One region of the Paenibacillus woosongensis genome, then DNA from elsewhere that is predicted to be linked to it. Evidence: riboswitches for the same ligand, from Rfam matches in the RefSeq annotation. Region 1 holds a riboswitch; each other region holds the start of a gene.
What was found. Region 1 has a riboswitch for thiamine pyrophosphate ahead of thiE (thiamine phosphate synthase). Riboswitches for the same ligand answer to the same signal wherever they lie in the genome.

Region 2: it holds a riboswitch for thiamine pyrophosphate, as region 1 does, so the genes downstream of both, QNH46_RS06765 (ECF transporter S component) here and thiE (thiamine phosphate synthase) in region 1, are expected to answer to the same signal.
Region 3: it holds a riboswitch for thiamine pyrophosphate, as region 1 does, so the genes downstream of both, thiC (phosphomethylpyrimidine synthase ThiC) here and thiE (thiamine phosphate synthase) in region 1, are expected to answer to the same signal.

What each region holds. Positions count from the first base shown of each region.
Region 1 is NZ_CP126084.1:869,641-875,696, forward strand. Features, by position in the region: gene QNH46_RS03795 (ABC transporter ATP-binding protein) at 1-367, shown strand, start outside; gene QNH46_RS03800 (ABC transporter permease) at 360-1,655, shown strand; gene QNH46_RS03805 (TraB/GumN family protein) at 1,704-2,909, shown strand; TPP riboswitch at 2,964-3,073, shown strand; gene thiE (thiamine phosphate synthase) at 3,147-3,794, shown strand; gene thiS (sulfur carrier protein ThiS) at 3,772-3,987, shown strand; gene QNH46_RS03820 (thiazole synthase) at 3,992-4,771, shown strand; gene QNH46_RS03825 (FAD-dependent oxidoreductase) at 4,804-6,027, shown strand.
Region 2 is NZ_CP126084.1:1,554,340-1,560,395, forward strand. Features, by position in the region: gene QNH46_RS06735 (AraC family transcriptional regulator) at 1-612, shown strand, start outside; gene QNH46_RS06740 (glycosyl hydrolase 53 family protein) at 1,083-1,829, shown strand; gene QNH46_RS06745 (S-layer homology domain-containing protein) at 1,850-2,113, shown strand; gene QNH46_RS06750 (hypothetical protein) at 2,227-2,637, shown strand; gene QNH46_RS06755 (DUF4097 family beta strand repeat-containing protein) at 2,643-3,122, shown strand; gene asd (archaetidylserine decarboxylase) at 3,215-4,030, opposite strand; TPP riboswitch at 4,186-4,298, shown strand; gene QNH46_RS06765 (ECF transporter S component) at 4,406-5,008, shown strand; gene QNH46_RS06770 (ABC transporter ATP-binding protein) at 5,012-6,056, shown strand, end outside.
Region 3 is NZ_CP126084.1:1,590,803-1,596,858, reverse strand. Features, by position in the region: gene thiC (phosphomethylpyrimidine synthase ThiC) at 1-1,624, opposite strand, end outside; TPP riboswitch at 1,719-1,830, opposite strand; gene QNH46_RS06940 (helix-turn-helix domain-containing protein) at 1,983-2,207, opposite strand; gene glpK (glycerol kinase GlpK) at 2,340-3,830, opposite strand; gene QNH46_RS06930 (MarR family winged helix-turn-helix transcriptional regulator) at 4,704-5,168, opposite strand; gene QNH46_RS06925 (MurR/RpiR family transcriptional regulator) at 5,418-6,056, shown strand, end outside.

The sequences.
Region 1 (6,056 bases):
TGGAGGGACGAGCATCCTGTTCTCTACCCACCGCATGGAGCACGTGGAGGAGCTGTGCAGCAATATTACGATTCTGCAGCGTTCCAATACAGTACTGCAAGGGAATATTCAGGACATCAAGAAGCGCTATCCGCGCGAGGAGGTTCTTCTTCATACGACGGGAACGGTTACCGGCCTGGAGGCCATTCCGGGGGTAGTGCGGGTTGAACACCGCGAGCGCGGCTATTCTATCCGGATTTCCGATGTAGCGGCCGCGCAGGACATTCTGCGCCGGGCCATGGAAGAGAGCACAGTTGAGCATTTTGAAATCAAGGAACCGACGTTGAATCAAATCTTTATTAAAGAGGTAGGTGAGTCGCATGAATAAGCTGCTGCCGATCATTAATTTTACCTTTGCCAATAAGGTCAAGACGAAATCATTCGTCGTTACTACCGTCATTTTTGCCCTGCTGCTATCCATCGGTATTCATGTGCCGTATCTGATTCAATTGTTCTCGGGAAACGAGGGCGGTACAAGTTCCCAAATTGGCCTTGTCTATGGCAACCAGCCTGAAATTGCAGCGTCGCTGGAGGCGTTTATCGACAAGCAGCCGGATGGCAAAATCAAGCTCGTGAAATACGAGCAAGCGAATGATCAGGCGCTCATGCACGATATGGAGAACGGAACGATCAAGGGATACCTGGAGTTCGGCGAGGCTGAAGGGCTGCAATTTCCGAAGGTTATGTACACCTCCAAGAAGAACAGCATGGATTTAACGCTTCAGTCGACGCTCCAGCCCGCACTGGAGAACGTGAAAATGCAATACGTCACTCGTGGAAGCTCCCTAACCGAGGAGCAAATCGCGGCGATAAGCGCTCCCGTAATCATCGAAGAGCTGAAGGCCGAACAGGCCGCAGGAACGGGCAGTGCTGCCGATGCAAATGAAGGCTCTAAGCCGGCGGCGATCAATTACGTTATTGTATACGGCCTGATCGTTCTGTTCTTCATGACCAATATGATGACCGGCAACATGATTGCCGCAGAGGTAACTTCGGAGAAAAGCTCGCGGATCATGGAGATTCTGGTAACGAGCGTTTCACCGCTGACGCAAATGTTCGGCAAAATTCTAGGCATGTTCCTGGTCGGCCTGCTGCAGATCGCCATCTTCATCGCCGTAGTTGCCATCAACCTTGCATTGCCATACAATCAGGCATCCTTGGCCGAGTTGAATTTGGATTTATCGCAAATGGATCTATCCATTTTGCTTGTTGGTCTTATCTTCTATATTCTGGGCTATTTCCTCTATGCGACTTTGTACGCAGCGGTCGGCTCCATTGTCAGCCGCACGGAGGATCTTGGCCAGGCGGTGATGCCGATCACGATGCTTTCTCTGGCAGCATTCTATGTGGCGATGTTTAGCTTATCGTCTCCGAATTCCCTTCTGCTCAAGGTGTGCTCTTACATCCCGTTCGTGTCTCCGGTCACGATCCTGCTGCGGTATGGCGCAGGGGATGCAACGCTGCTGGAGGTAGGGCTGTCTCTGCTGATCCTTATTGTCGCTATCGTCTTCTTCAGCTGGCTGGCCGCCAAGATTTACCGCACGGGAGTCCTGCTGTACGGCAAGCGTCCGACGATGAAGGAGCTGCGCAAAGCGATGAAGGCGTACAAGATTTAACTCCGTGTGAATTTCAAAAATATCATTGTAACAAAGGAGAAGATGAACATGAAAAATTGGAAACGATCGCTCTTATCCCTCTTTATTTCTGTAGGCTTGCTTGCCACAGCGGCCCCGGCTATGGCTGCTCCACAGCCAGCTTCGGTCAAGATCAACAACCAAAACGTTGAATTCGCAACGAATGCGCCTATTGTTGATCACGGAACAACGCTGGTACCGCTGAAATCAACGCTGCAAGCGATGAATGTGGAGCTAAGCGATGTACAGGATGATACGATTCATGTCGTGATTGACGGCAAGGAGATTGCGCTGAACAGCAAGACAGAGCTGATTAACGGCGAGACGTACGCTCCGATTAGAATCGTTGGCGAAGCGGCAGGCTACAAGGTGCATTGGAATCAGCAATCCCGCACAGTGTTTCTTATCTCCGAAGCTACGGGGGAAGGTGCCCGCGGCTTCATGTGGGAAGTCAAACATGGCGGCAATACGGTCTATCTGGTAGGATCGATGCATATTGCGGACGACAGCTTTTATCCGCTGCGTTCGGAATTCGAGGATGCTTTTGCCGAAGCGGATTATTTGGGGGTAGAAATTGACCTTAGCAAGGCTGCTGATGAAGCCAATCAGAAGCTGATCCTGGATATGGGGATGTATCAGGACGGTACGACTTTGAAGGATCATGTGTCCAAGGAGACATATGCGAAGCTTGAGGATATTTTGCAGCAAAACGGCCTGGAGCCAAACGCCTTTGATGTCTTCAAGCCATGGGTCGTCGAGAGTACCATCAGCACGCTTAAATCGATGCAGTCAGGTTATGAAGCCTCTGCCGGAATCGACCTGTATTTCATCCAGAAAGCCATAGAACGCAAGCTGCCGGTGTTGGAACTGGAAACCTACGAGTCCCAACTGAGCATGCTCGACGGGTTCTCCAGCGAATTGCAGGAGAAAAACCTAAATACCGCCTTGGACAACTTCGATGTTTCGGCTGAACTTGTGGACGATATGGCCGCTATGTGGAAATCAGGGGATGATCAGAAACTGCTTGAGTTCACCGAGAGCATGATCGAGGATCCGGAGTATTACAAAGCGATGCTGACCGACCGGAATATCGTTATGGCCGATAAAATCGATGGATACCTGAAAAGCGACAAGAAAGCGGAATATTTCATTGTGGTTGGCGCAGCGCATTTCGCCGGCAAAGACGGCATCGTTCAGCTGTTGCAGGATAAAGGCTATTCCGTCGTTCGCAAATGAGGGTTCGGATAATCTTGCCAAGGTTACTAAGGTAAGTTATAGTGGGAGTAACTGAATATGGAGTGCGGGTGCTGGATAAAGTCCGGCTGAGATTGGAACCTGATGTTCCTGACCGTTAATCTGATCCAGGTAATGCTGGCGTAGAGAACATATCGAATTTAAAGCCATTCGTGTATTCTCGAATGGCTTTTTTGTGTCTTGCAGCCGGTAAATACAAAACGGAGGTAGAGTTGGCAGATGAGAGAGTTTCGTTTGTACGCTATTACCGATGAAAGAAGCCATCCCGGCAGGGAGCTTGCCGAAGTGATGGAGGAGGCTATTCTTGGCGGTGCAGATATCGTGCAGCTTCGGGACAAGCACAGCGAGCGGGCGGCTGTGCTGGAGAAGGCGAAGCGGCTTCGCGAATTGACACGCCGGTATGACGTTCCGTTAATCATCAACGATTATATCGATATTGCGCTTGAGGTGGATGCGGACGGCATTCATCTGGGCCAGGGCGACACACCGCTTCCCGTGGCCAGGGAGCTGGTCGGCGGGAAAATCATCGGCATTTCCACGCATGCGATCGAGGAAGCGCTGCTGGCAGAGCAGCAGGGAGCAGACTATATCGGCGTTGGTCCCATATACCCGACGGCTACGAAGGCGGATGCAACGCCGGTGACGCTCTCCTATGTCCGTGAGGTGGCGGAGAAAATCCGGATTCCGTTCGTGGCGATTGGCGGCATCAAGCTGCACAATGCGGATGAAGTGATCGCTGCCGGGGCAACGAGAATTTGCGCGGTGACCGAAATTGTAGGCAGTCCGGACGTAAAGGGGACATGCGAGGCCTTTATTCGCAAACTGGAGCAAGGGGGAGCGCATCATGGAAAATACGCAAATCGTTGAGTTGAAGGTGAATGGCGTTAAGCACAGCTTGCAGGCGGGAACTGTTCAGGATGTGATCGCCCATTTCGGCTTGACGGGCAAGCCGGTTATCGTGGAAGCGGACGGTGTGATTTTGACCCCCGAGCAGTGGGCGGATACCACGGTGTCTGCAGGGATGGTCATCGAGCTGGTTCATTTTGTGGGAGGGGGTTAAACGGATGCGGGACGATGTTTTGCGTATCGGCGGTCGCTCGCTGTCGTCGCGTTTTTTTATTGGCACAGGGCTGTTTCCCAACCCGTTCGTGCAGAAGGAAGCGATCCAAGCTTCCGGGGCGGAAGTGCTTACATTTGCTATTCGGCGCATTAATCTCGACGCGGTAGAGGATGATTCCATATTGCAGCATATCGAGGATGGCGCCTTTCAATATTTGCCGAACACATCAGGCGCAAGCACGGCCGAGGAAGCGGTCCGGATTGCGCGGCTTGCCAGAGCCTCCGGCCTCAGCGATTGGATCAAGGTTGAGATCAGCGCGGACGCGAAGACGTTGCTGCCCGACCCGATTGAGACGCTTAGGGCAACGGAAATGCTGGTCAAAGAAGGATTTACGGTGCTTCCTTATATTTCGGACGATCCGGTCATCTGCCGCCGGCTTGAAGAAGCCGGGGCTGCTGCGATCATGCCGGGAGCAGCGCCGATCGGCACGGGGCTCGGCATATTGAATCCTTACAATTTAGGCCTGATTGTAGAGGAAGCGGGCGTGCCCGTTATCGTGGATGCCGGGCTTGGGACGGCCAGTGACGTCACGAAGGCGATGGAACTGGGCGTAGACGGGGTGCTTATGAACACTCCGGTAGCCAAGGCGAAGGATCCGGTCATGATGGCAACCGCCATGAAGCACGCGATAGAGGCGGGACGGCTTGCTTATTTATCCGGACGAATTGCCCGGAAGAAGTACGCTTCCGCGAGCAGTGGCCTGGAACAGTTTATTTTGAAATAGCCCTATGAAAAATGGCGCTTGGGAGCGATAGCATGATGCAGAATATTGTTATTATGGGCGGCGGCGTTATCGGATTGTCCTGCGCCTTTGAATTGCGGAAGCGGGGGCATAACATAACTCTGCTGGAAATCGGCAAATGCGGCGGTCAAGCCTCGGGAGCAGCCGCCGGTATGCTGGCGCCATACTCCGAAAACCTGGAGGAGCCGGACGAATTCTTTCGACTATGCCTGGACAGCCTGCGGCTGTATCCCACATGGCAAGCGGAGATCAGTCAGATGTCGGGAGAAGCCTTTGAATATGCCAACTCTGGTAGCCTTTATGCGGTATACCATGAAGCGGATATTTTGGCCTTGGAGGGCAGGCTGCTCTGGCAGCGGGAATTCGGTTCCTCCGGGCGGATTGTCGAAGGGGAGGAGCTTCGGCGGATCGAGCCGGGGATCTCCAGCGAAGTCAAGGCGGGACTATATACACCGGAGGAGAGCCATATTTATGCGCCGCATTATGTGCAGGCGTTAGAGCACGTTTGCCGGAATATGGGCGTCCGTATTTTCGAGCATTTGGAGAGCGTGGACATTGTCGATTGGCTGCCAGGCCCTGGTAAAATGCCGGAGCAAACGCAAGCACCACTGGCACTGGGTCAAGGACAGCTGTTCGGTCTGCTGCAGGAGCAGCCGCAGTCTCTGCGCCGCGAGATCGTCTTGCAGTCCAAGGATGGCCGAAAATTCCCGGCAGATCGCTTAATTGTATGCTCCGGCGCTTGGGCCCAGGAACTTTCCGGAACGATTGCGCTTCCCCTTCCGATTTATCCGATCCGCGGGCAAATATGCGCTTACGATAACGCTCGGCATACGGTGAGGGGTATGGTGTTCAACAATCAAGGATACGTGGTCGCCAAAAATAACGGTACCGTCGTATGCGGCGCATCCGAGGATATTGCTGGATTCGATACTTCGGTAACGGAGAAGGGCATCGAGCGGCTGCGCAAATGGAATAAACGGCTGTTTCCTTCTCTGGAAGGGGAAATCCCCTTTCACCAATGGGCCGGACTGCGCCCTTCCACCCAGGATGGCCGTCCTTTGCTGGGGGCCCTCGAAGCTTCGGACCAGATCGTGTTTGCGGCTGGCCATTATCGCAACGGGATTTTGCTCAGCCCGATTACGGCCAAAATCGTGGCGGATGTCATCGAAGGCCTGAAATTGCCCAGCTATTATCCGGCGTTTGCGCCGGAAAGATTCAATCATATGATGATGCGCTAGACGCAGCAATTAGAAAATCGGAAGCAATC
Region 2 (6,056 bases), 680 kb from region 1:
AAAGGAAGCTGCTTTTTATTCCGGCGCGGCGACCACACCTACGCTACGCATAATCCGCAGCGCCCGCTAGTGTTGACCTATATTCATTTTGACCTGAGCGAGCCCGTTACCGAGGTGCCGAATCCTTACCGCAAGCTTGAGGATACGCTTGATTTTGAATACTTGCTGTCGCGTTATGTGCGCCTTTTCCTACTTAAAGCGTACGCCTTCGAGCAAGAGGCCCAGCTGATTCTCAAGCAGCTGCTGATTCATTTGTTGCGCGAGGAGCGATATGTTCCCGTAGAGAAAAAGGTCAGCAATCAGCTGGCCGAAATCATTCTGGAGGCCGCCAATTACGTTGTGCAGCACCCGGGCCTGCCGCATAAAGTAGAAAGCTTGTCAGCACGCGCCGGGCTCTCGCCAAGATATTTTTCCTTGAAATTCAAGGAGCTGATCGGCATGCCGGTTCAGGCCTACATCATTAAATCAAGAATCGACCGGGCCCAGCACCTGCTGCTGCATGCAGGGATGAATGTCACCGAGGTGGCTGATGCGCTAGGATATAAAGATATCTTTTTCTTTAGCCGCCAATTCAAGCAGCATACCGGAAAAAGCCCTTCTGAAATCAGATAAGGGAAAAATTAAAGAGGGAATGTGTTTCAACTGCCTCCGTTTCGGGTAAATCATTTTAGCTTTGCGGCTAGAAGGAGGTGATTCTTAATGGGACAAAGACGGCGGATTCGCAGCCGTCAGTGTTTGGTGGCTGGCGGCAACATTTTTCGAAATCGCATACGTCGAATCCGGGTATCCGGTCATGAAGGATATCATTGGTTCTGATTATTATAGCTGAATATAACATTGATCATAGAAGCAGCGGCTTGCGGAAGCCGGCTGCTTTTTTATATTTGGCAAGCGGACGTGTCAAGTTCTCGGTAGAAATAAACTTAATATCGTAGAAATAGTATTATATTTTGTTGGCGCGCTGAATCCTCGTCCTAATTTAATCCTACTACAATAAAGGCGTAGACGATCATCGGGGTAACATGGCACGGATCGTTTTATGTTCAATGCAACTACATAAAGTACAGGGAGGAAGGAAAGCAATGAGGACAATGCCAAGGATTCAAAAGTCGTTCATCATTTTCTTGATTGTGCTGTTGGCGCTGCCAGGCGTGCTCAGCTCGGATGCAAAGACGGCTGAAGCAGCGGGGGCAAGCACGGCATCTGTGGAAGTTTCGATTGACAATCCAGGGTTCGAAAGCGGCGACCTTACGGGCTGGACAGTAACCGGTGCCACTTACGCGGCTTTGGTAAAAAACAGTTCCGGTGATGCCCATATCGGAAACCATGCTTTTAATTACTGGTATGACGCTCACGGGTATGAGCTCCGTTTGTCGCAAACGATCGGCGGGCTGAAGGACGGAACCTATGAACTGAGGGCGTGGGCTTCGGGAGAAAATGGAGCCGCGGATTTGCGTCTGTTCGCCGAAACCAAAGACGCTGGCGGCAACCCCTCTGTCCAAAGTACGGCTATCGTCAATTCCGGCTGGAACAATTGGACTCAGTACATCGTTCAGAATATCGAGGTTGCCGGAGGGGAAATAACCTTCGGTTTTGATGTTGCCGCTCCGGCTGACTATTGGGGATATTTTGACAATATCAAACTGGTAAAGGTGGTGCAGGGCCAGCCGTTTGACCCGAATGAATTCATTACAGGCGTGGATATTTCTACGCTGCAGGCGTTAGAGGATATCGGGGTCAAATATTATGAAGGCGGAGTAGAGAAGGATCTGCTGGAGATTTTGAAAAATCATGGTGTCAACTACGGCGAACCGTACCAATGCCGGTGACTAGACAGGAGATGGCCGTAATGCTGACGAAGGCCTATGCGCTCCGGGGAGGAGTCATGGGCACGCCGGAAGCTGCGGAAAGCTTTGCAGATGCAGTTCAAATCGCCGATTGGGCACAAGCTTCCGTAAATGCGGCTCATGCTCTAGGACTGATTCAAGGCAGAGGCCAAGGAGAGTTTGCTCCGGCAGCCTCTTATTCCTTCGGATCATCTTGGGGAAGCCGCATCCTAGCCCCAGGTCTGGGATTAACTCCGGTCTTCAGCCTGTGGAGCCAAATAAATTAATGGTTACAATTAAGAGAGTACCTATGAGGGAATTTCTTCACTTACATAACGGGTATACACAATGTAACTTAAGCAAAGTGCAGAAGGAGAACAATAGGAGGCAGGAGCGGATTATGAGTCGTATCAGAAATAAACACAGAAGCCGGCTGAATTCCATTACGATGACGGCGGCGGCAGTAACGCTGGCCATGCTGGCTGGTTGCGGTATTCAAGATAAATCCGATGAAGTGATTGTCCAGGCCGCAAGTTCGTTGGAGCAATCGGTCATCCATGCTGCGGATAAGTGGGGGCAAAGGAGCAAGGAGGCAGGCTTGTTCCGGGAAATCTCTACGTACCAGCAGGTGGGCAAGGCGACAAGGCTTAGTCTCGACCATACGGTCGGCAATATGAAAGTCAGCGCTTATGACGGGGAGGAAATCCGCGTTCATGCCGTGGTATGGTTTGGGAAATCGACTCACCAGGAGAGCAGGCAGCGCATATTGAAGCAAGCGGAGGTATCCGTGATTGAGAAGGGCGGCAATTGAGGATCGTGACGCATCCGAAGGATGATCCTGACTCGAGTCTATGGAAATGGGCGGAAAAGAAATATGGGTTCTCTGATTTCATGATCGATTACGAGATAGAGGTGCCGGCAGCTTTAGAGAGCTATGATATCCGGCTTGATGTTGGCAATGTTGAGCTCCATGACCTGAAAGGAAGCTACAGCATCCGCAGTGAAGTCGGGCAGGTTAAATTGGATAATGTCCGCATTTCGGGACAGTCTTCCGTAGCAACGTCTACGGGCAGCGTTGACGTGCGCATAGCCGAATTGAGCGGCCAAGGCCAGCTTCATGTCCAGACGGAGATCGGAAATATCCATGCAGCCCTGGACAATGCTGTGCAATGCACGCTTGTGATTAAGAACGACATGGGGAAAATTACCGGAGCTGCAGAAGGAACGAGCCAGATCAATGGCGGTGGTGGACAAATCCTGCTGCAAACACAAGTTGGCTCAATTACGGTGGAGTAATTTTAGCCCTAAGATAGCTAAACAGGCCATCCTCTATAGAGGATGGCCTGCTCGAAAAATGTATAAAATTTCAGTCCAGCTGGTTCGTCAAATCAAGAATGGGCTGTCATGGAACGCTTGCCAGCGGTGTGAAATCTCCCTAAAGGCTCTCCCATTTTGACCTTAGAGCCTGGGGCAAGCTCAGGAAGGGGCTCAAATGTATCGTTCTCGACCAGCAGGACGACGGTTGAGCCGAATTCGAAATAAGCCATATCGTCTCCCCGGTTCCAGTGCTTCGCTTCGGCATCCGTATATTTAATGCTGCTTACGTTCATGGCCCCGACTTTGACTACGGCAACTTCTCCGAGGTCGTGGGAGATATATGTGATTAGCCGTTCATTGCGGCTGAGTACCTTCCGCATATTTCTCATTCCAAAATCATTGACGGGATAGACCTTTCCTTTTATATGCTCGCTCTCCAGCTTGCTTCCCGTTATTGGGGCATGAATGCGGTGATAGTCGGTCGGACTAAGGTATAGCACGAAGAAAAAGCCATGATTATAGCTATGCGCGCGCGGGGAGTAATTAAGCAGTTCTTCCAAAGAGTAGTCCTGGCCCTTGACGTTAAGAATTGTTCCTGTTTGAATTTCTCCCATTGCAGTAATTAATGCATCGACGGGGCTGATCATCCCTTCCGGAAGGGAATGAATCGGGCGCATGTCCGGCTTGAGCCTGCGCGTGAAAAATTCGTTCAGCGTCCGGTATTCTTTAATGTCCTTTTCGGCTTCATCTAGCGGAATGCCATAGGATTTAGCGAAAGCAGGAATAAGAATCCGGCTTGCTTCCGAGTGTGAGAACCGGCCCATCAGCCGGGAGATCCATTTCCGGGAGGTAAGCTCCGTCATCCATTTCATCCATTTTGCGATCAAATTGGTTCCCCCTAATTCCTATGCTGAACAATGGTGCTGCCGTTTTCCACTTCCGACTATATTGACATATAATACAAATGAAATCAACAACGATGCTGTAATAATTAAATAATGCTTGCTACTGCGGCATCTCTTGTTGTATGGTTAAATCAATCGCATAGTGATACGGGAGCTTGAGAGGAATCAGGCTGAGATTGCAGTTTAATCCGCTGCTGACCGTTAATCTGATCTGGATAATGCCAGCGTAGATAATCCGTTGTTCAAGGTCTCTTCGTGCCTATGAACCTATACAGCCGCCTGAGCATATCCAGCGGTTTTTTTGTTTTGTTTAGCCATACTATTTCAAAGAGGCAAGAAGAAGGGGAGATGACGGTAATGCAAAATGCAGTACAAAGAAAAGGCGGTCGGGGGCTGAAGCTGAGCGATTTGCTCGTAACGATTTTCGTCTCAATCGTCCTGGGAGTAGTTTATTATTTTTGGAGCGCGGTTTATAATCTGTTCTCGTTTTTTCCGCAGGCGGATGAGCTCGTCTACGGCATGTGGTTCATGGCGTCGACGCTGGTATTTTTATTGATTCGCAAGCCTGGCGTAGCTCTAATCGCTGAAATTGCCGCCGCGCATGTATCGATATTGTTCGGCAGCGAGTGGGGCATACAGCTTGTCATGTACAGTGTGCTCCAAGGGCTGGGTGCCGAATTGGTATTCGCGGCATTCCGCTACAAGAACTATTCGGCATCGGTGGCGGCTTTGGCGGGTGTAGCCGCAGCGGTAGGTTCGCTGATCCCGGACATTTATTACGGATACATCCAGGATTATCCGACCTGGCTGCTGATTGCCAAATACGGCATGCGCGCCATCAGTTCTGCCCTGATTTGCGGATATCTGGCCTATGGAATCGTGAAGGCAGTAGAGGCTACGGGAGTAACCAATTTGCTGCGTCCTGTTGAGGATAAAGATTATGCGGCGCTGGACGATTAAGCGATGATGCCTATATTGACATCCGCCGCAGCAAGTGACCAGCAGAACCGGGCAGCGGCTATAGCAGCGGGCGTAACCGGGCTTCGGCTCAAGTTCCCCGGTGAGGAACGCTTCGTTTTTAAAGATCTTACGCTGCATGTACAGCAGGGGGAGAAGGTATTGCTGCTGGGCCCGAGCGGGAGCGGGAAATCTACCCTGCTGCAGGTGCTCTCAGGTATTATACCTTCGCTTGTCGAGGTGCCCATGCGCTGCGAAGAGCGGATACAGCCCCCATCCTGGGGATTCGTGTTTCAAGACCCGGATACCCAATTTTGTATGCCTTATGTGGATGAGGAGCTAGCCTTTGTTCTCGAAAATCTTGCCGTTCCGCAAAACGAGATGCAGGGACGAATGGGGGAGGTGCTCGAGGCGGTCGGCCTTCATATGCCGGAGCTGCATGTCCAAATCGACACATTGTCCCAGGGGATGAAGCAGCGGCTGGCTCTGGCCTCGGTGCTGCTCTCCAATCCCCAGGTGCTCTTTCTAGACGAGCCCTCCGCGCTGCTTGATCCGGAAGGCCGGGAACAGATTTGGGAGACAGTCAAGAAGATCTCCCCCGATCGAACGCTAATTATTGTCGAGCATCGGATTGAGGAAATTGCCGGTTTTGTCGACCGGGTCGTTCTCTTTGGTCCGGAAGGACAGCTGCTCGGACAGGGAACGCCGCAAGAGGTGTTCAGCACGTATCAATCCGAGCTGAAGGAGTTCGGTATTTGGTATCCCGGCGTATGGGAGCATTATTTCTTATCGCCGGAGGGAGAGGCGCTTCTTGAACCAGTTCCTCAGGATGCGCAGGCATCCTCTGGAACGACCTTGAAGCTGCTGGAGCTGTCCCGGTTCAAGGGCCTCAGGCACGGCAAACCGGTCATTAAGATCGAGCAGGCTTCCGTTTCCCCAGGCGACTTCATTGCGATTACCGGGCCAAACGGAGCGGGAAAGAGCTCGCTGCTGCTGAGCCTGATGGGACTGCTTCGCTCGGAAGGAACTTATTTACTAATTGGAGAGCCTT
Region 3 (6,056 bases), 720 kb from region 1:
AGAAGTGAGCGGTCTTGGCTCCTTCCGCGGGCAGAGTTTCATCATGATACTCCAGAGCTCTCTCAGGATCGAGCGAGAGGTTGAACTGGTCCCGCCAGCGGAATTCGAACCGGGCCTTGGATAACGCGTTATCTCTTTCTTGGGCCCCAGGATGTCCCTTCGCTAGATCAGCTGCATGTGCAGCTATTTTATAAGCAATGACTCCCTCGCGAACATCGTCTTTATTAGGGAGGCCGAGGTGTTCCTTAGGCGTCACATAACACAGCATAGCCGTCCCGAACCAACCGATCATAGCCGCTCCTATCGCTGAAGTAATGTGATCGTAGCCTGGAGCAATATCCGTAGTTAACGGACCCAGCGTATAGAAAGGAGCCTCCTGGCATATCTCCATTTGTTTGTCTACATTTTCTTTAATTAAGTGCATCGGTACGTGACCTGGCCCTTCGATCATCACCTGAACGTCATGTTTCCAAGCAATTTGGGTCAGTTCGCCGAGCGTCTCGAGCTCAGCGAACTGAGCTTCGTCGTTAGCATCCGCAATCGAACCCGGCCGCAGGCCGTCGCCAAGCGAAAAGGCGATGTCATAGCTTTTCATGATTTCACAGATTTCTTCAAAATGGGTATAAAGAAAGTTTTCTTGATGATGAGCAAGGCACCAGGCTGCCATGATGGATCCGCCGCGAGACACAATGCCTGTGACACGCTTAGCCGTTAACGGAATATACCGCAGGAGCACTCCGGCATGGATCGTAAAATAGTCGACGCCCTGCTCCGCCTGCTCGATCAATGTATCGCGGTAGACTTCCCAGCTCAATGCCTCGGCCTTCCCGCCTACCTTCTCCAATGCCTGGTAGAGCGGGACTGTGCCTACAGGCACCGGTGAATTGCGGATGATCCACTCCCGCGTCGTGTGAATGTTTTTCCCCGTGGAAAGATCCATAATCGTGTCAGCGCCCCAACGGGTCGCCCATCTCATCTTCTCCACTTCCTCCTCAATGGAGGAGGCGACGGCCGAGTTGCCGATGTTTGCATTGATTTTGACCAGAAAATGACGGCCGATAATCATCGGTTCGCTTTCAGGATGATTGATGTTGGAGGGAATAATCGCTCTGCCTTCGGCGACTTCCCTGCGTACGAATTCCGGAGTCACGTTCTCCCGGATTGAAATGTATTCCATTTCGGGCGTGATGATACCCTTTCTTGCGTAATGCATCTGCGTCACATTGCGGCCGGCTTTAGCTCTTAAAGGCTTACGGCGCAGGCCGGGGAATGTCTCCGTCTGATCAAGCTGCTTTTCTGTTTGGTATCCATCATCCTCAGGTCTTATGCTCCTGCCTTCATAAACCTCCACATCCCCCCGCTCCAGAATCCAATTTTTGCGGTTCGCTGGAAGCCCTGTCCTAATATCCGCATGATAGTTAGCGTCGGTGTAAGGACCGCTGCAATCATATACCCGAACGGGTTCATTCTCTTCTTCCGATTCTCCGCGAACGGTCGGCGCAAGTGCGATCTCTCTCATGGGCACCTGTATATCCGGCCGTGAACCTTGAAGATACACCTTGCGGCTGCCCGGAAAAGCTAGGAACTCAGGGTTTACTGTGTTGTTGCTGGTTTCGCTTGCCATTTCTATTCCTCCTTAGAATGAATGGGTTCAAGCGGAGCTGCTGCTGCCAAGTGCAACACAAAAAGACCGCAACGAAAGAAGCGGTCTCTGTATACACAAAGGCTCGAACGTTTCCTCCGCTGGCATTACCCAGATCAGGTATTACGGTCGACAGCGCATTAGCTATCCTCTCAGCCTGGTTGGCCCAAGCTCCCGTTTATTCAATTCACCAATATATAATATATGGAAAATAAGGAATTATCAACCCTAAAATACAATTCCTATTTCAGCCTCAAGCAACAAAAAACCTCCTAGTTCCTTTCCTCTCCGGACAAGGAATTAGAAGGCTTACGATTTTTGACGTGTTTTGCCCAAACCGTCAGATTTTCAGCTCCCCAAGCTTAATCAGCTCGACAACCGCCTGCGCACGACCTTTTACGTTCAATTTCTGCATGACATTAGAAATATGATTTCGTACGGTCTTCTCGCTAATGAATAGTTGCCCCGCAATGTCGCGCGTCGTTTTATCCTGCACGAGGAGTTCAAAAACTTCCCGCTCACGATGAGTCAACAGAAATTTGCTGTTACGATCGCTGCTTTTCAAAATGCGTCACCCCTCCTTGCTCGGGTTTTGTGGTGTAACAAGGTTAAGGGATACAGTCAAAACATATTATGAAATACAGCGAGTAAGCGTGCGATACAAAGCAAAAATGGGCTGCTTTTGGCAGCCCATTCCTTATTTGAAGGCCGTAGCGGCATAAACGGCTTTTTTCCAGCCATTGTAGAGCGATTCCCGCTCATTTTCTGGCATTGTCGGTTCAAATCGCCGTTCCAGGCTCCAGATGCGGCGAATTTCTTCAAGATCCCGCCAATATCCTACGGCAAGCCCAGCCAGATAAGCTGCGCCTAGCGCGGTCGTCTCGCGCACAGCCGGACGTTCCACCGGAACATCGAGAATATCGCTCTGGAATGCCATCAGGAACGTATTCGACACCGCTCCCCCGTCCACCCGCATCGTATTCACCTTGTAGCCGCAATCCTTCTCCATCGCCACTAGAATGTCCTTGGTCTGATAAGCCAAGGATTCAAGGGTTGCGCGGATAAAATGCTCCTTACTCGTTCCCCGAGTGAGGCCGAATACAGCGCCTCGAACGTCGCTGTCCCAATACGGGCTGCCTAAGCCGACAAAGGCCGGCACGACGTATACCCCCTCCGTGGACTGGACGCGTTCGGCATACCTTTCGCTGTCCTTCGACTCCCTAAACATCCGCAAACCGTCTCTTAGCCATTGTATGGCTGAACCGGAGACGAAGATACTTCCCTCAAGCGCATATTCAACCTTGCCGCCGATCCCCCAGGCAATCGATGTAATGAGGCCATGGCCCGACGAGACTGGCTGATCGCCCGTATTCATCAGCATGAAGCAGCCTGTGCCGTACGTCGTTTTTACCATGCCCCGCTCGAAGCAATTTTGTCCGAATAAAGCGGCCTGCTGGTCGCCCGCAGCTCCCGCAATCGGCACCTCATGTCCGAAGAAATGGTAAGGCGCCGTCCGTCCGTAAACCTCAGAGGATGAGCGTACTTCGGGAAGCATGACTTTCGGAACTTGAAGCAGCTCCAGAAGTTCGTCATCCCAGCATAGCTCATGAATGTTATACATCAAGGTCCTCGAAGCGTTAGAGTAGTCGGTCACATGCACCTGGCCGCCGGTCAGCTTCCAAATGAGCCAGGAATCGATCGTACCGAAGAGCAGCTCTCCCTTTTCTGCACGCTCCCTTGCTCCCTCGACATGATCCAGAATCCACTTCACTTTCGTCCCTGAGAAGTAGGGATCGATCAGCAGTCCCGTCTTTTGCTGGAATACTGGATTATGGCCCGCCGCCATCAGCTCCTCGCAAATATCCGCTGTCTGCCGGGATTGCCATACAACAGCATTGTAGATATGATTTCCGGTCTCCTTCTCCCAAATGATCGTTGTTTCCCTCTGGTTCGTGATACCGATTCCAGCCACCTGCCCCGGCTTAACCCCTGACTCCGACAAGCAGGAAGCGATCACCGCGAGAGTGGAACCCCAAATTTCATTGGGATTATGCTCCACCCACCCTGGCTTTGGAAAATATTGCGGAAATTCACGCTGCGCCAAGTGCACGATCTCCCCTTGCTTGTTAAACAGAATCGCCCGCGTACTTGTAGTTCCCTGGTCAAGAGCAAGTATATATTGTTCCATAAACATCCTCCGCTCCTTGGTCTTTGCTCAATTTTGCTATTACCTGAGCCCAACATGCTCTCCCTTTCAAGTTCCAGCATCGTTTAAAATTACAGAATTCCAAAACATTAAAGATTTAAAATTCGGAAATATTAACCTTATTCTACCTCGTTAGCGGATTGCGTTACAAATGAAAAAACACCCCCGAGCCAGCAAAGTTCTGACGTGATGGTTTGTCCAAGGATAACCCGCACTAAGCATCAGCTAGCACGCCAAAACCTGAATTACCTAAGCTCAACAATGTAATTTCAAGGGGACTAAGTAACATCAGTTGCTCTAAGTATGATCAGACCAGCAGCAACTCCAAGCACTCGAATTACCTTAAATGACAAATGCAGCCTAAGGCAGCCTGACTAACAAGTTTCCATTACCTTCAAAAGTATGCGCAAAATAGCACCAAGCGACCGGGAAGCTAACGGACATCAAAGCACTTATTCCTACTTTTTTGCTGATTTTGACGAGCTTACGGACACAGAAGCTCTTATTTATCAAAAATACGCATGTCGTATACCTATTTTAGGTAAATAGCGGAACTACGGTCCCTTAGCACTGCGTTTAGCAACTTTTTGCCTGTATAGCGGAACTACGGTCCGTTGGCGCTGCATTATGGCAGCCTCTCCAACTTAGTGGAACCCGCTCCTCCACACTTTCAGCTAAACCCAAAAAAAGCACCCTCAAAGGTGCTTAGTCGCTCTGACCGCATACAAGAACTCCAAACTTAAATTCGAAATTTTTCCCGATGGCATCGGCAAATGCGGGCAAACCCACACAAATGTACAAGCAACGAGCCGGGCTGGGAACAGCCATCCAGTCACCTGGATCTTTCCGATTCCCCTATGCTTCACCAGCTTCTCTCTCTTTAAGGCGTAAACGCCCCACCTCATCAAACTTATTTATAACGCGTTCCAGCACTTCTTTCTCATTCTCATCCAGGCAAGCGAAATAATTAGCCAGCACTTCCCTGGATTTCTTCCGCGCCTTCTCATACACTTCCTTGCCATGCTCCGTAACGGATAACAGCACGGCACGGCGATCCTGCTCATCATGCCTGCGCTCGACGTAGCCGTTCTGAACGAGGCGGTCAAGCATAACCGTGATCGCGCTCGGCTTCACGACCAGTGCCTCCGCCAAATAAGTGACATTGCAGCTTCGCTCCTTCGCTATGAGCGACAGCATATGGAACTGCGGCCCCGTTAACGGCAGATCGCGGTGCTGCATGATTTCGTTTTGCAGCTTCTTGACGACCACCGAAAACTTCGATTGGAGCCGGTCTATATAGTGATCGAGATTCGGATCCACGCTATTCCTCCTCATCGGAAATAATACGGATAAAACCGGTAAGCTTGAGCAAATATTAGTGTATTATGCGTTTCTTAAAAATACAAGGAATTCGTTTCAAAAGTGTCACTTGGGTGTAATAAAACACCTTGCATTATAAAGTGGAATATTTTATTATGTACTAAAATAGTTTTCACGTTACTTGCTAATTTCACGAAAATTATTTTCTTATCTATTGTGTATCTGCTACAGGAAAGAAGGTGAACTTACATTCTTACTCCTATTCTGCATGCGTTGTCTACACAACTGAACAGCTTGCCGCCCCAAGAAAGACGACTGGCAGAACACATTCTTAACGCCCCTAGTTCCGTCATCCATATGGGAATTACTGATCTCGCTGAGGAGTGCGGAATCAGTCCATCCACAGTGACAAGATTTTGCAAGTCGTTTCATTTCAAAGGGTTTCCCGATTTCAAAATGAAGCTGGCTTTTGAACTCGCTCACAAGCCTTCAGAAAGCCACTACCAGGACATTATTGCGGGCAATGATCTGCACAGGATCGTCCAGGCCATGGAGGCGAATCATCTTGCTTCGATTACGGACACGACGCGTCTATTGAATATCAGCCAGCTCCAGAAAGCGGTAGAGGTACTTTGCCGCGCTAAACGAATCGATCTTTACGGGGTGGCTACGTCCTCCGTCATTGCGCAGGATTTCTACCAGAAGCTTATTCGGATCGGCAAAAATTGTACTGCGTTTGCGGATTCCCACATGCAAATCACTTCGGCATCCAGCTTAAGCGAGGGCGATGCGGCATTGGCAATCTCCTATTCTGGAGAAACGCCGGAGACGATAGATGCGCTGCGCTGTGCCAAAGACAGCGGTGCGATCACCCTCTCGTTAACCCAA